Regions from separate parts of the Glutamicibacter sp. NPDC087583 genome, predicted to be linked through region 3. Evidence: riboswitches for the same ligand, from Rfam matches in the RefSeq annotation. Region 3 holds a riboswitch; each other region holds the start of a gene.
What was found. A riboswitch is a leader RNA that binds a small molecule or an ion and turns the genes downstream of it on or off. The one in region 3 is predicted to bind S-adenosylmethionine.
Positions count from the first base shown of each region.

Region 1 (4,443 bases), on a different contig from region 3:
TTCTGCGGTGTGGTTCTTCGCGGTTTTTCCTGACATGGCAACCCCTTCTGGAAAGTTGGTCAGGATCACACTATGCAAAAACGCGCTTAAGGGTATTGGATGTTTTGACTACATTTCAGGCTATTTTGCCCAAATCGGGAGGCTAGGCCTCGCCGGAGCGCTTCTTGCTGGCTTTCACCAGCGCGCGGTCGACCTCGTGAATGCCCAGGCAGAAGCCTGCGGACATGACCAGCGATTTGATAGTCAGTTCGGAAAGGTCATCAGCTACGTACACCAGCTGGATCGGTCCGGCCAGGACCAGCAGGACACCTGTCCACAGCACATACGCCCACGAGGTGCGCGCCTGCGCCATCACCGGGAAGCGTGCCCGTCGGCGAATCGTCCGCACGCCAATGGTGACAATGACGACGGCCAGAATCGCGGCGCCAATGAAGAAGAAATTGCGTTGGGTGCGGATCCAGGTCAAGGTGGTGCCAATAAGAACGCCGAAAAGTATCGAAGCCCACCAGCTGATACTGCGCAGTTGATCTTGCGCAGCGGTTGGTTCGCCTGTCCTCACGCCTCTCCCATCACTGATTGTCCCGAGCGCCCGGAACAACGCATCGTTCCTAGAATACGCGGTTCATCTCCCCGCAGACGAACGCGCAGCCGCACTGCGCATGCCGTGCCATGGCAGCAAGCGCAAGGGATTGGCGTCATGAGAGGATCAGCGTCCAGGTAACCACGGCAACCTCATCAGAATCGTTTTCCCAGCTATGCGGTTCACGCCCGGGGAAGGTGATCGTATCGCCTGCTTCGAGTTCTACGCGCTGATCAGGCAATACCAGGATGAATTTTCCAGCGATCACGTGCAGCACTTCCAGCTCGCAATCCACCGAATACAGCTCCGCTTCACCGGTGCCCTTGGGCGCAATCTCGGCGCGAATCATCTGCACCCGCTTCTCGCTGCGCGGCGTGACCAGCTGCTCCGTGATGCCGTCACCGCCCAGGGAAACACGGGGTGCCTGCTCCAGTCGGACCAGTTTCGTTTCAGGAACCTCGAAGAGGGTACCGACCTCCATGCCCAGCACTTCGCACAACCGCAAAAGAGTGGAAACCGAAGGGCTGGTCAGGTCGCGCTCCACACGCGAGAGGAAACCCTTGGTCAGTCCGGATAGCTCGGCGACCTGGTCAATGGTCATACGCTGGGTCTGGCGCACCCCGCGCAGCCTCGCACCGATATTGATCGCGGCACCGGTTGGTTCAACTGGCAAGGTTTTCATCGTTTGGCTCCTCGACGTTTTCTGCAGCAACAACCGCAACCACTTTGGCTTCAAGGCCTGCGGGGCAAGTTTACCAATGGTAAACACACCGCGCCCTCTACCGCGAGACTGCAGCGCTCACTAGACTCTGCCCATGGACAGCACCAAGGACAAGCTCTGCGGGTACCTGAACGACGCGCGCGAGAATGCGATCTACAAGGCAGAAGGCCTCGCCGAACACCTGGCACGCACTCCGCTCACCCCTACAGGCACCCATATCCTGGGAGTACTGCACCATTTGGCGATCAATGAATACGAATATTTCGGCACCTGCCTCAAGCGCAGGGCCGATGACCGCTACGTTCGCGAATTCATTGCGCCGCATGATCCCGACGCGGATTTCCTCCCGCCAGCAGATATGGATGCGCAACAGCTGATCGGCCTGTATCGGAAAGCCATCGCCTTCGCCGATGAAGCCATCAGCGATCTGCCCCTGGACTGTCCCGTAGAGGTACCGTGGTGGGGGCCAGCTGGCAAAACCACCTTGGACCACCTGCTCATCCATGCGCTCGCCGAAACCTCCCGGCATGCAGGGCATCTGGATATTATCCGCGAGCAGCTCGATGGCCGTGCTGGCTGGACCGCGCAACTGGATCTGCTGCCCGGCTACACCGCGGGGCAATGGGCCGAACAACGCGAGAAGCTGCAGCAACTGGCCAATGCCTTTGCCCCGGGCAGCTGAGCCGCAGTCATATTACGCATTCGGACTTCACCGGGCCCTACCGCCGGCGGTACCATCGGAAATGTTGCTTCACGAGACGCGGCGCCAAGCTCCGACTGGCCGCGCACCAACCCCAAGTTCATGGGTGGTTCGGATGAGGAAGCGGTCCGCGCATCAACAGGTGCACGGGCAAGAGCTCGCAAGAGAGTTGACCTCCATGGCATATCCGATTCTGCCCGTCATCGACCGCCAGACCGGCCAAGTGCAGTTCAAGGCCGAGGGGCGCTGGCGCACCCGCTACGTTGCAGATCCGCTCAGGCTTGAACGGCTCATTGCCCGTTGCGCCCGCAGGCCGACCTATGATCCGGCCACTTCTGAATTGCAGCTGGTGCTGCCGGTAGCCGGAAATCCCGCGGGCAAGAGAATTGCTTTTAGCCTTGCCAAATTCCCAAGTGCAGGAGCCCTGACTAAACTGGGTGGTTGATCCGATCCACGGGTTTCATTGGAAAATCCATGTTCCAGGAGAGTCATCGTCGCGATGCCACAGCACCCAGAAACCGAACCTACCAAAGCGCAGATCCAGCGATGGCGCAAGTATCTCGCAGATGAAGTCGCCGAAGGCTCCATCTACAGGGCCCTCGCGGAAAAGAAAACCGGTCAAGAACGGCAAATCCTGCTGGGCCTTGCAGAGGCGGAAGCCCGCCACGAATCCCACTGGCGCGTCCTGCTCGGCGAGCATTTCAAGGAAGTCCGCCCGTCGCTGCGACGCACCATGCTGCGTTTCCTGGCATTGCATTTCGGTTCGGTCTTCGTGCTGGCCATGGCCCAGCGCTCCGAAAGCAGTTCGCCCTACCGCGACGACAAGGACGCCACCGCGCAGATGGCGGCCGACGAACAGGTCCACGAAGAGGTCGTCCGGGCGCTGGCTACAGCAGGCCGTGCGCGCCTTTCGGGCAACTTCCGCGCTGCGGTCTTCGGCGCCAACGACGGGCTGGTTTCCAACCTGGCGTTGATCATGGGTATCGGTGCGACCGGTGTTTCAGCGACCTTCGTGCTGTTCTCCGGTGTTGCCGGTTTGCTGGCCGGCGCACTGTCCATGGCAGCTGGCGAATACGTCTCGGTGCGTTCCCAGCGCGAGCTGCTGACCGCCTCGCGACCAACCCAGGTCACGCTGACCGCCGCCCCGAACCTCGATCTGGACGCCAACGAGCTGGTGCTGATCTACAAGGCCCGCGGCATGAGCGATGAAGATGCAGCGCACCGGGCCGCAGAACGCATGGGCCTGTTCACCTGCGATTGCAACCCCGACTTCTCGTTGAACCCGGAAGGCCGCGGCGAAGAACTCGAGAAGGAGCACCAGGAACTGGGGTCGGCCACCGGCGCGGCGGCCACCTCGTTCATCCTTTTCGCTTCCGGCGCGGTCGTGCCGATCCTGCCTTATATCCTTGGGCTCTCCGGCATGACCGCGATCCTCGTCTCGGTAGTCCTGGTAGGCGTGGCCCTGATGATCACCGGAGGGATCGTGGGACTGCTTTCCGGTGCCTCCCCGCTCAAGCGCGGCCTGCGCCAGCTAGCCATCGGCTGGGGCGCAGCGGCCATCACCTACTGCTTGGGCCTGATCTTCGACGTCAGCATCGGATAGCAGCCTGCTGCGATTCGAATGCCGGTACAGCTTTGGCTCTACCGGCATTTTCCATGCCGTGCTCTAGCTGTTCTCCGGCCGCCGGGTACGCCGGCGCAGGGTTTGCATGCTCTGGATGAACTCCATCGCTTCTTCGGCGGTTTCCACCAGAGCAATCTTCTGTTCCATGACACGGTCCTTGGCCAGGGCCTGAAGCAGCGGCCAAGCAGGCAGATCCCTCGTCCAATAGTCCTTGCCGATCAGCACCATCGGCACCACGCGAGCACCGGTAGCGTAGTAGTTTTCGCAGGCATCCTGGAAGATTTCCTGCACCGTGCCGGCGGCCCCGGGCAGAACTACCAGCCCGCCGTTGGACTGCTCCAGCAAAATCGCTTCACGAATGGAATTGGTGAAGAACTTGGCAATCTGGGTGGCAAACAGATTCGGCGGCTCATGGCCGTAGAACCAGGTTGGCACGCCCAGGGACTGCCGCTGGCTCGGGAAACGCTCCTTGACCATCAGCGCAATTCTCGCCCAGCCGGTGCGCTGATGGATCGCATCTGGCGCTTCGGCCAGCATCTGCAATGCCGTAGCGACATCTTCTTGCCCGTAATCGGCCAGCCACGCACCGGCGTTGGCGGCTTCCATTGCGCCGGGGCCTCCACCGGTGGCGACCGCGTAGCCGGCCCGGGTAATCATGCGCCCAAGCTCCAAAGCTTGCGCATACTGCGCAGTGCCCCGGCTCATCGCATGCCCGCCCATCACCCCGATAATCGGGGTTTCCTTGAACGTGCCCTCGTACACCGCCGAGACCAGCGCCTGGCCAATGTGGTGATCATGCAGGGTTCTTGCCAGCGCAT
Region 1 is NZ_JBIUWY010000002.1:606,431-610,873, forward strand. It holds gene ACIOU9_RS08940 (APC family permease) at 1-36, opposite strand, end outside; gene ACIOU9_RS08945 (hypothetical protein) at 143-559, opposite strand; gene ACIOU9_RS08950 (helix-turn-helix domain-containing protein) at 696-1,262, opposite strand; gene ACIOU9_RS08955 (DinB family protein) at 1,396-1,983, shown strand; SAM riboswitch class IV at 2,051-2,164, shown strand; gene ACIOU9_RS08960 (hypothetical protein) at 2,180-2,446, shown strand; gene ACIOU9_RS08965 (VIT1/CCC1 transporter family protein) at 2,501-3,604, shown strand; gene ACIOU9_RS08970 (LOG family protein) at 3,668-4,443, opposite strand, start outside.
Region 1: another riboswitch for S-adenosylmethionine. It lies ahead of ACIOU9_RS08960 (hypothetical protein); the one in region 3 lies ahead of ACIOU9_RS15615 (O-acetylhomoserine aminocarboxypropyltransferase/cysteine synthase family protein).

Region 2 (4,443 bases), on a different contig from region 3:
TCGGCCTCGATATCCTGTGGCGGCTTGCGCCCTGCGTCGGAATCTCGTCCTTCGTAAACCGGCTCAGCACTCATTGCAGACACTTCCATCCCCTATTGACCCGCTGGGAAAAATTATCCTTGCCTCATGGCAACGCTTCATCGTGTCAGTCGATACGGACATTTGGATGTCAGGCGCCTGTGGATATTTCTCTCCCGAACCCAACACTAGGGCTGTTATTAACAGGCGTAAACCTCATTATCCACAGAATATGTGGATAACACTCCTCTACCTGTGGACTTCCCTGTTCACAGTCTGGGGAGAACTCTGTGGATTACCCCACTCTACGTATCATTAATATCTGTTGACTTGGTTGTTTGTATTCGCACACCTGTGGACAGAAACTTAATTCATTGAAGCTCACGCCAACCGACCCAAGGTTATCAACACCCTTAATCGCCCAGTTCCCGGGGTTTTTCAGCCTTTGTACACATTTGCCCACGTCTTGTCCACAGTTTTGTGGATAACCTTGTGGATACTGGTGAATTTACAAAACCCTAAGTCACCGTGGATTAAATTCGCCAGCAAGGCCGGATCTTCCAGTAGTCCACAATCGGCTAGGGTTTCTGCGTTCGGGGGCGGTGGATAACTTAATGTGTGCAACGACTCGGCGGGCGAACCTGGATCAGCGACTGGGCTGCCGGCGCACTCTCGCCACTTCGCGTCCGCGACGCGCGCCAGTGAAGACGCCATAAAGCGCCGGTTTCATTTGTGATGCGCAGCCTTTGCATGGCTCGGAAGCCCCATGCGAGGGTTGCCGGCAATTCTCTGCCGCTCTGGTCCAGCGTGCAGCGAGGATCCATGAGCTATCTGCGTGGTTCTGTTCGACGGCCCAGACGGGTGGCGGATATGGCGAGTTCAAGGTTTCTCGCGACAGATACTTTGATGACGAGGTTATCGCCAAATGCCTGGGGCAGCTGGCCCAAGAAGGCAGGCCATGAGATTGCCAGCCATCTTGCCACGTCTTCTGGGTGGCGTGAGAGAACGGGCATTGCCGGTGTCGAGGGCTGCGGGGAACGGCTCAACCCGCCTAACCGGAATTCAAAAAGCTCCGGCCAGATCGATGTTTTGATCTGGCCGGAGCTTTGGAAGATGCGAAGCGCTTATACGAGCTCAGGAATCGGCAGCGAATGGAACCGCGAATCATGGAAGATCTGTGGCGAGTGCTCGGAGGTGCGGTGCCCGTGGACTTCCATCAGGACTACCCAGTGATCCCCCGCTTCGACCTCGTTGTAGATCGAAGTCTCCAACCACAACGTTGAGTCGTTGACGAAGAGCGCGCCCTGATCCGAGGAATAGGTATCGATTCCGCGGAACCGGTCGCCATTTTTCGAGGCAATCTGAGCGCAGACACCATCATTGCGTTCGCTCAGCACCGAGACGCCAATGCGGCCAGCTTCGCGCAGCTTTGGCCAAGTGTTCGAGGACTTCTGCACGGCGAACATCACCAGTGCAGGTTCGAGGGAAACTCCCACGGTAAACGATGAAGCGACAAGTCCCGTCTTCACGCCATCCAGTTCTGCACAGAGGGCGGCTACCCCTGATGGATGCTGAGCGAAAACCTTGCGCAGGGTCAACGGGTCAAGTTCAAGATTCAATGACATGGCTCGATTCCTTTGGGTCTTGCCCACCGCGCAGTAGCCTGCAAGCATTGGCTTCTCGTTACTCGAAGCCGCTTGGGCTGAAGTTCCGCGCCGTGTGCGGTACTTGTTCCAGCACATTTTGCGTGGAACCGAATCCTCACCTGGAGCACCCCACTACCGTTGAGAGGGTTGCCGATCAGCAAGCCAGGGCTTATAGCTGATGCTCTTGATTCTGTTTAAAACGATATGGCTCATGACGAACAGCCGTCAAACATTTCACTTCGCAAATCGCAATATTCGACGCAATATTCGATCCAGGGCCCCACCAGAAGTCCTTGGGCAGCCTTTTATTCGCTATGCGCCGCGCTTCTTGAACCCCTCGGCCCCCATGATCGCAGCAGGCTTCCGCCGCCCTTGATTCGGCAGAACACTAACGCCTCCCCTGGGCTCGGGGCCCTGGCGCGAATCCCCTACCGCCCACCGTAATGAAACTTGGTTTCCCGGCATGACGCTGAGGTTCATGCCACTATTGGTCATGGAGTGCATTGAGTCACACTCCTGCTTATTGTTCTCCGTAACCATCGATGACGATTGAGGAATAGCCACACCATGGTAGAGATTCAGGCCAACCATTCAGAATTGACCCCACTGCGTTTCTTGGAACGCACAGTCGAGGCCTATCCGAAGAAGACCGCCGTCATCCATGGAACTCGCATCTTCTCCTATGAAGAATTCGAAGCACGGGTGCACCGCTTTGCCCAGGCGCTGAAGGCTCGCATTGAGCCGGGCGACCGCGTGGCCGTGCTGGCACCGAATACTCCCGAAATGCTCATGGCGCATTACGCCGTACCGCTGTCAGGCGCAGTCCTCGTTGCCCTGAACACCCGACTCTCGGCCCACGAGCTGCAATACATCATTGATCATTCTGCTGCCAAGCTGATGCTTGCCGACACAGAGCTGTTGGAGAACACGAAGACCCTGCGCCGCGAGAACCCAACGCTGGAGGCGCTCATCGAGATCACCGATGACCAGTACGCCGGAGAACGTCCGGACGTGCCCGTGGACGCCACCTTGGACGAGCTAATCGCACAAGCCTCGGATGAAAGACTTCCCTACGCCATCGCCGATGAGCGGGCTCCGATCACTCTCAATTACACGTCGGGCACCACCGGCAAGCCGAAGGGCGTGCTCTACTCGCACCGCGGCAGCTACCTGAACTCGTTGGGCGAAGCGCACCACCAGGGCTTCACGGCCAAGACCCGCTACTTGTGGACCCTGCCGATGTTCCACTGCAACGGCTGGTGCACTCCATGGGCCGTCACCGCAGCGGGAGGAACCCACCTGTGCCTGCGCGGCGTGCGCGAAGATTCCGTTTGGGATGCCATCGAGAATCTTGGAACCACCCACTTGTGCGGCGCTCCGACCGTCTGCTCCATCATCGCCGACTCCACCCGCGCCCACCAGCTCGATGCGCCACTGCGCATCACCACCGCAGGAGCTCCCCCGTCCCCGGCAATCATCTCCAAGCTGCAGAAGCTGGGCATCGAGGTAGTCCATGTATATGGCCTCACCGAGGTATACGGACCGTACACGGTGTGCGAGTACCAGGATGAGTGGGATGCCCTCGATGGCCCGGACCGGGCCGCGAAGCTCGCCCGCCAAGGCGTTGGCATGATTACCGCCGAGTCCGCACGCATTGTTGACGAGAACATGAACGATGTCCCGGCGGATGGACAGACCATGGGCGAAATCGTGCTGCGCGGCAATAACGTCATGATCGGCTACTACCGCGATGAAGCGGCCACTACCCAAGCTTTCCATGGCGGCTGGTTCCACACCGGCGATCTGGGTGTCATGCACCCGGATGGCTACATCCAGGTGCGCGACCGGGCCAAGGACATCATCATTTCCGGCGGCGAGAACATCTCCACCATCGAGGTGGAGCAGGCGCTGGCCTCGCACCCTGAGGTGCTGGACCTGGCCGTCATCGGCATAGCGGACGAGAAATGGGGCGAGCGTCCGGTGGCATATGTCATCCGCGCCAGCGGATCCTCCCTGGACGCGCAAACGCTGATTGAATTCGCCCGCGAAAAGCTGGCCGGTTTCAAGGTGCCGCGCACCATCGTCTTCCCGCAGGATCTGCCGCGCACCTCCACTGGTAAGGTGCAGAAGAATGTCCTGCGCGCCCAGGCGCTAGAAGCCAGCACACCGAACTAGCCCGAGGATCACCAATTGGATAACCCAGCACCACGGATTCCCAACAAGTCCAGCCGTTTCAGCGAAAGCATCGGACTGGAATTCGATGAAATCACAGCCACTGAAGTACGCGGCCACGCGCAGTTGGACGAGAACCACCACACCCCCTGGGGCGTAGTCCATGGCGGCGTGTACACCTCGATCATCGAGAGCGCAGGATCGGTGGGCGCCAGCTACGCGGTGGCCGAACGCGGGCAATTCGCAGTCGGCGTGCACAACGCCACCGACTTCCTGCGCCCTTCCACCGGAGCACGGGTCCAGGTGATCGCCACCGCGCTACTCCAAGGGCGCACCCAGCAGCTCTGGGAGGTCATCATCACCGATGAATCCACCGGCAAGCAGCTATCCCGCGGCCAGTTGCGCACCCAGAATGTGGATTTGCCTGAGAATCCGGCCTAGCTGGTTTTCACACCGCGAGCACGGGCGTACGGTAGATGGCATCTAACGCTCAAGCTCCAGGAGATTCGCCATGAGTGCGACCTATACCTTCGATGTGTTCAGCAGCCTCGATGGCTTCGGCAGCGCCGCCGGCGATTGGGGCGGCTACTGGGGAAAACAGGGGCCA
Region 2 is NZ_JBIUWY010000004.1:132,539-136,981, reverse strand. It holds gene dnaB (replicative DNA helicase) at 1-74, opposite strand, end outside; gene ACIOU9_RS12135 (flavin reductase family protein) at 1,143-1,643, opposite strand; SAM riboswitch class IV at 1,738-1,854, opposite strand; gene ACIOU9_RS12130 (long-chain-fatty-acid--CoA ligase) at 2,232-3,839, shown strand; gene ACIOU9_RS12125 (PaaI family thioesterase) at 3,855-4,277, shown strand; gene ACIOU9_RS12120 (dihydrofolate reductase family protein) at 4,348-4,443, shown strand, end outside.
Region 2: another riboswitch for S-adenosylmethionine. It lies ahead of ACIOU9_RS12135 (flavin reductase family protein); the one in region 3 lies ahead of ACIOU9_RS15615 (O-acetylhomoserine aminocarboxypropyltransferase/cysteine synthase family protein).

Region 3 (4,443 bases):
GGCATCGGTACTGGCCAGCAGCAAGGCCCCCACGGGGCTATCGACCACGCGATAGGCAACATCAACAAGTTCCCGTGCACGGGCCCGTTCAACGAGCCGGTCCTGCAGCGAGTCGAGGACTTGCGCTTCAGCGGCCGTAGCCTGCTGCCGATAATTTTTTCCGTTCATGGCTGCTCCCGCCATAGTTCTTGGTCATCCATCCGGGCCCGCAGATTCTTGATCCCATCGGCGCCCGAACGCCGGGCGGCAGCTTCGGTGCCGGAAAGGATTCCGGCAATTTGCGCGTAGCTCATTCCGCCCAGGTAGCGGTAGGCCACCACCTGCCGCTGCGTGCCAGGAAGCTGGTTCACCTCATGCCACAGCTGCAGGTTTTCCAACTGCAGATCCGGCCGTTGGGCTGATGGGGCCAGGCTGTCCACGTCTTGGCCGATGAGGATTTCCGGCTTGTTCCTGCGCAACTCGTCAATGGCTTTGTTCCGGGCAATACGCACTAGCCATGCCAGGACATTGGCGTCCTCCGGCAGTTGCGGGTACGCCTTGAGCGCGGCAAGGAACGTTTCGGACCAGGCGTCTTGCGCGCGATGCTCATCAAGCAGGGCACGGCAAACGCGCAGGACGTTCAGTCCATAGTCCTGGACTATCCGCTCGAACGGTGCTTGCATGGCTCTCCTGGAATTCTTGCGCCTTCATGGCTTCTCACCATGTAAACGTACGAGGAGACCATTTTGTGAGGCGTGAACGAAAAAAAATTTACTTCTCGCAGAGACCCCATGGATTCCTAGAATGCCACCAGATCCAATTCGCTGGCGATCTGCTCAAGGCGGATCAAGTCCAAGTGGAGCATTTCGCCATTTTCCACGCCTTGGGGATCCGTGGTTCCGGCCAATGCGTCGCGGATGGTGCGCATGGTGGCCCCATGGCTGACAATCATGACCTTGCGCCCGGCATGCCTGCTGGCCAAGTCCAGCAGCGCTGGCACTGCACGGCTCAAGATCTGGGCACGCGGCTCACGCAGGTCCTTGGCAGCAGCCGATTCCGCTTCGCTGACCTCGGCCATGATCCGGCCTTCCAGCGGGCCGAAGCCGCGTTCAATGAGTTCCGGAACAGCGTTCCCCGTCTCAGCCCCGATCTGCTGGGCAATCAGCGCGGCAGTTTCCTGGGCACGTTCCAAGGGTGAAGCAAGTACCAGCGACCAATTCTGGCCGATGAGCCTGCGTCCGACCTCGCGAGCCTGTTCGCGCCCGGTATCGTTCAACGGAATATCGGTTCGTCCCTGCAAGCGTCCTGCAAGGTTCCAGTCTGTCTGCCCGTGTCGAACCAATGCCAGAGAAGTATCCATGAATCCAGCCTAACCGGGGCAACAGGTATCGAAGAATCTCCGATATCAGCTCCAATACGCAACGTTACGACTCATAGTTGGGTCACGAACGGTCATGTTGCGAAGATTATTACACCATCCCGAGCGGCTGAGAGATCTGGTTCGATGACGCCGCAGCAACCTGCCACATCCGGTGGATACGGTGCTACCGCCAGAAACGATGCAGCCGCTTACCCGTTGGACCACGGCAGGAAGCGACATTGATTCCGGGATTCCTGCCTCGATCGCGGCCCGCCCTGCGGTGCACGCGAAACCCCAGTCGACAAGGAGTCGTAAGCCACCATGGCAGATCACAAGTTTGGTTTCCGCACCCGCGCATTGCATGCCGGAGGCACCCCCGATGCCGAGCACGGCTCACGCGCAGTGCCGATCTACCAGACCACTTCGTTCGTTTTCAAGGACGCTGACGATGCGGCCAACCTCTTTGCCCTGCAAAAGTACGGCAACATCTACTCGCGTATCGGCAACCCGACCGTGGCGGCTTTCGAAGAGCGCATGGCTTCGCTGGAAGGCGGCATCGGAGCGGTAGCCACCGGCTCGGGCATGGCCGCGGAATTCGTCACCTTCGCGGCCTTGGCCCAGGCAGGCGACCACATCGTGGCATCCTCCAAGCTCTATGGCGGCACCATCACCCAGCTGGATGTCTCGCTGCGCCGCTTCGGCATCAACACCACTTTCATCGACTCCAATGATCCCGCCGACTTCGAAGCGGCGATCCAGGAGAACACCAAGGCCGTCTACACCGAAGTTGTGGCCAACCCGTCCGGCGACATCGCTGACCTGAAGGGCCTGGCCGAGGTGGCGCACCGCCACAATCTCCCGCTGGTGGTCGATTCGACGCTCACTCCCCCGTACATCCTGCGCCCTATCGAGCACGGCGCGGACATCGTGATCCACTCGGCTACCAAGTTCATCGGCGGGCACGGCACCACCCTGGGCGGCGTGGTCATCGAGTCGGGCAAGTTCAACTGGGGCAACGGCAAGTTCCCCACCATGACCGAACCGGTAGCCAGCTACGGCAACGTCTCCTGGTGGGACAACTTCGGCGAGTACGGCTTCCTGACCAAGCTGCGCAGCGAGCAGCTGCGCGACTTCGGACCGGCCCTGCCGGCCCAGTCCGCATTCCAGCTGCTCCAGGGCCTGGAGACCTTGCCGCAGCGCATGGACAACCACCTGTCCAATGCGAAGCAGGTCGCGGCCTGGTTGCAGGCCGATGAGCGCGTGACCTACGTGAACTACGCGGGCCTGGAGTCCCACCCGCAGCACGCGCAGGCCAAGGAGCTGCTGCCCATGGGCGTCGGCTCGGTCTTCAGCTTCGGGGTCAAGGGCGGGCGCGAAGCCGGCTCGAAGTTCATCGAGGCCCTGCAGCTGGCCAGCCACCTGGCCAACATCGGCGATGCCCGCACCCTGGTGCTGCACCCGGCCTCCACCACCCACCAGCAGCTGAGCGCCGAGCAGCTGGTCTCCGCGGGCGTGCCAGAAGATTTGATCCGACTGTCGGTAGGGCTGGAAGATGTCGAGGATATTCTCTGGGATCTGGACCAGGCGCTGGCCGCTTCGCAGGAAGTGATTGCCGGTTCCGCCGCAGGGTTCGAGGCACCGGCCTATGACGGTTCCGCCTGCGCATTGCCAACCGCTTCGAAGGGAGCAATCTAATGGCTGCCGTTGAAACCACTTGGGAAGGCCCGGGAGCCGCACAGCGCCTGGAGATCCTGCGCGACACCAAGTCCATCGCCATTGTCGGCGCCTCGAACAAGCCATCGCGCGCCAGCTATTTCGTGGCTACCTACCTGCTCTCCTCCTCCAAGTACAAGGTGTACTTCATCAACCCGGTACTCGATGAGATCCTGGGCCAGCCGGTGTACAAGTCGCTGGCCGATCTGCCGGAAACCCCGGATCTGGTGGAGGTCTTCCGCAAGCACGATGACCTGCCTACCGTGTTGGACGAGGCTCTGGCCGTAGGCGCGAAAACACTGTGGCTGCAGCTGGGATCCTGGCACGAGGAAGTGGCCCAGCGCGCCGAGGCCGCGGGCATGAATGTGGTCATGGACCGCTGCGTGAAGATCGAGCACGCGCGCTTCCACGGCGGCCTGCGCCTGGCTGGATTCAACACCGGCGTGATTTCTTCCAAGCGCCAGGTACTTGCCTAGGGAGTCCAAGATTCCAGGAAATGGGTGCATGCAACATTGCGTTGCATGCACCCATTTTTCTGCGGCAATTCCCCGGAATCGGCCGGTTTGGTCAACGACGCTGAACTTTTGCACGGAGCATTCCGAAGGAAGAACAAGACCTCTAACGAACCATGGTCGACGCAATTGGCCCACGGCATGCCGTGGGTGTGGCCCCGAAGTGCTCGACGCGTTCAATCACAGATCGAAAAATCTGCAAACCACAGCACTGCAACGCAAGGCCAAACGACCCAAACCCTAAAACAGGCAGAGAGAATCGATTTCGATTCGCTACGAGCGCGAACGAAAGAAGAAAAATCCCGCCCGCACTGCTATATGAAAACTCAATTCCCCTGGCCCGAGAACATTCCAGCATCTCGCAATAGCATTGCGCCTGAGCTGGTCAAGTTTTTGGGACACGAACTTTGATCTTTTTGTACATTTCCTCAAGCCGTCAAAGCTAGAGGATCCCTTTCCTGATATGAGTCCAGAACCGCCTGGGGCTAACTCCGCCATTTGCCGTATACGGGCGCTTCCGGTTGTACCAAACCGCGATGCACTCCTTCACTGCGGCACACGCAGCCACCCTGCTGCTGAAGAACCTGTGGTGGAACATTTCCTTCTTGGTCGTCCAGAAGGCTGACTCGGCGACGGAATTATCCCAGGGACACCCCGGCGCGTCCCGTCGACTACCGCACCCTGTGCGCAGCACACCACCTCTGGAACGCGCCGAGGTACATTGGGGCCTCGGTCTGAATGGAACACACTACCAAACTGGATGAACGCCTGCGACGCAGCAAGCCCCCTCGAGTCAATGGCCAACTACGTTTACATGTTCTTACCCATTGACCAGCCCACGATCTGTCGCGAATTCAAATCGATCACCGTCGCCAAATA
Region 3 is NZ_JBIUWY010000007.1:82,620-87,062, reverse strand. It holds gene ACIOU9_RS15630 (methylated-DNA--[protein]-cysteine S-methyltransferase) at 1-168, opposite strand, end outside; gene ACIOU9_RS15625 (RNA polymerase sigma factor) at 165-662, opposite strand; gene ACIOU9_RS15620 (histidine phosphatase family protein) at 779-1,339, opposite strand; SAM riboswitch class I at 1,451-1,545, shown strand; gene ACIOU9_RS15615 (O-acetylhomoserine aminocarboxypropyltransferase/cysteine synthase family protein) at 1,661-3,034, shown strand; gene ACIOU9_RS15610 (CoA-binding protein) at 3,034-3,528, shown strand; partial or broken gene ACIOU9_RS15605 (IS3 family transposase) at 3,993-4,443, opposite strand, start outside.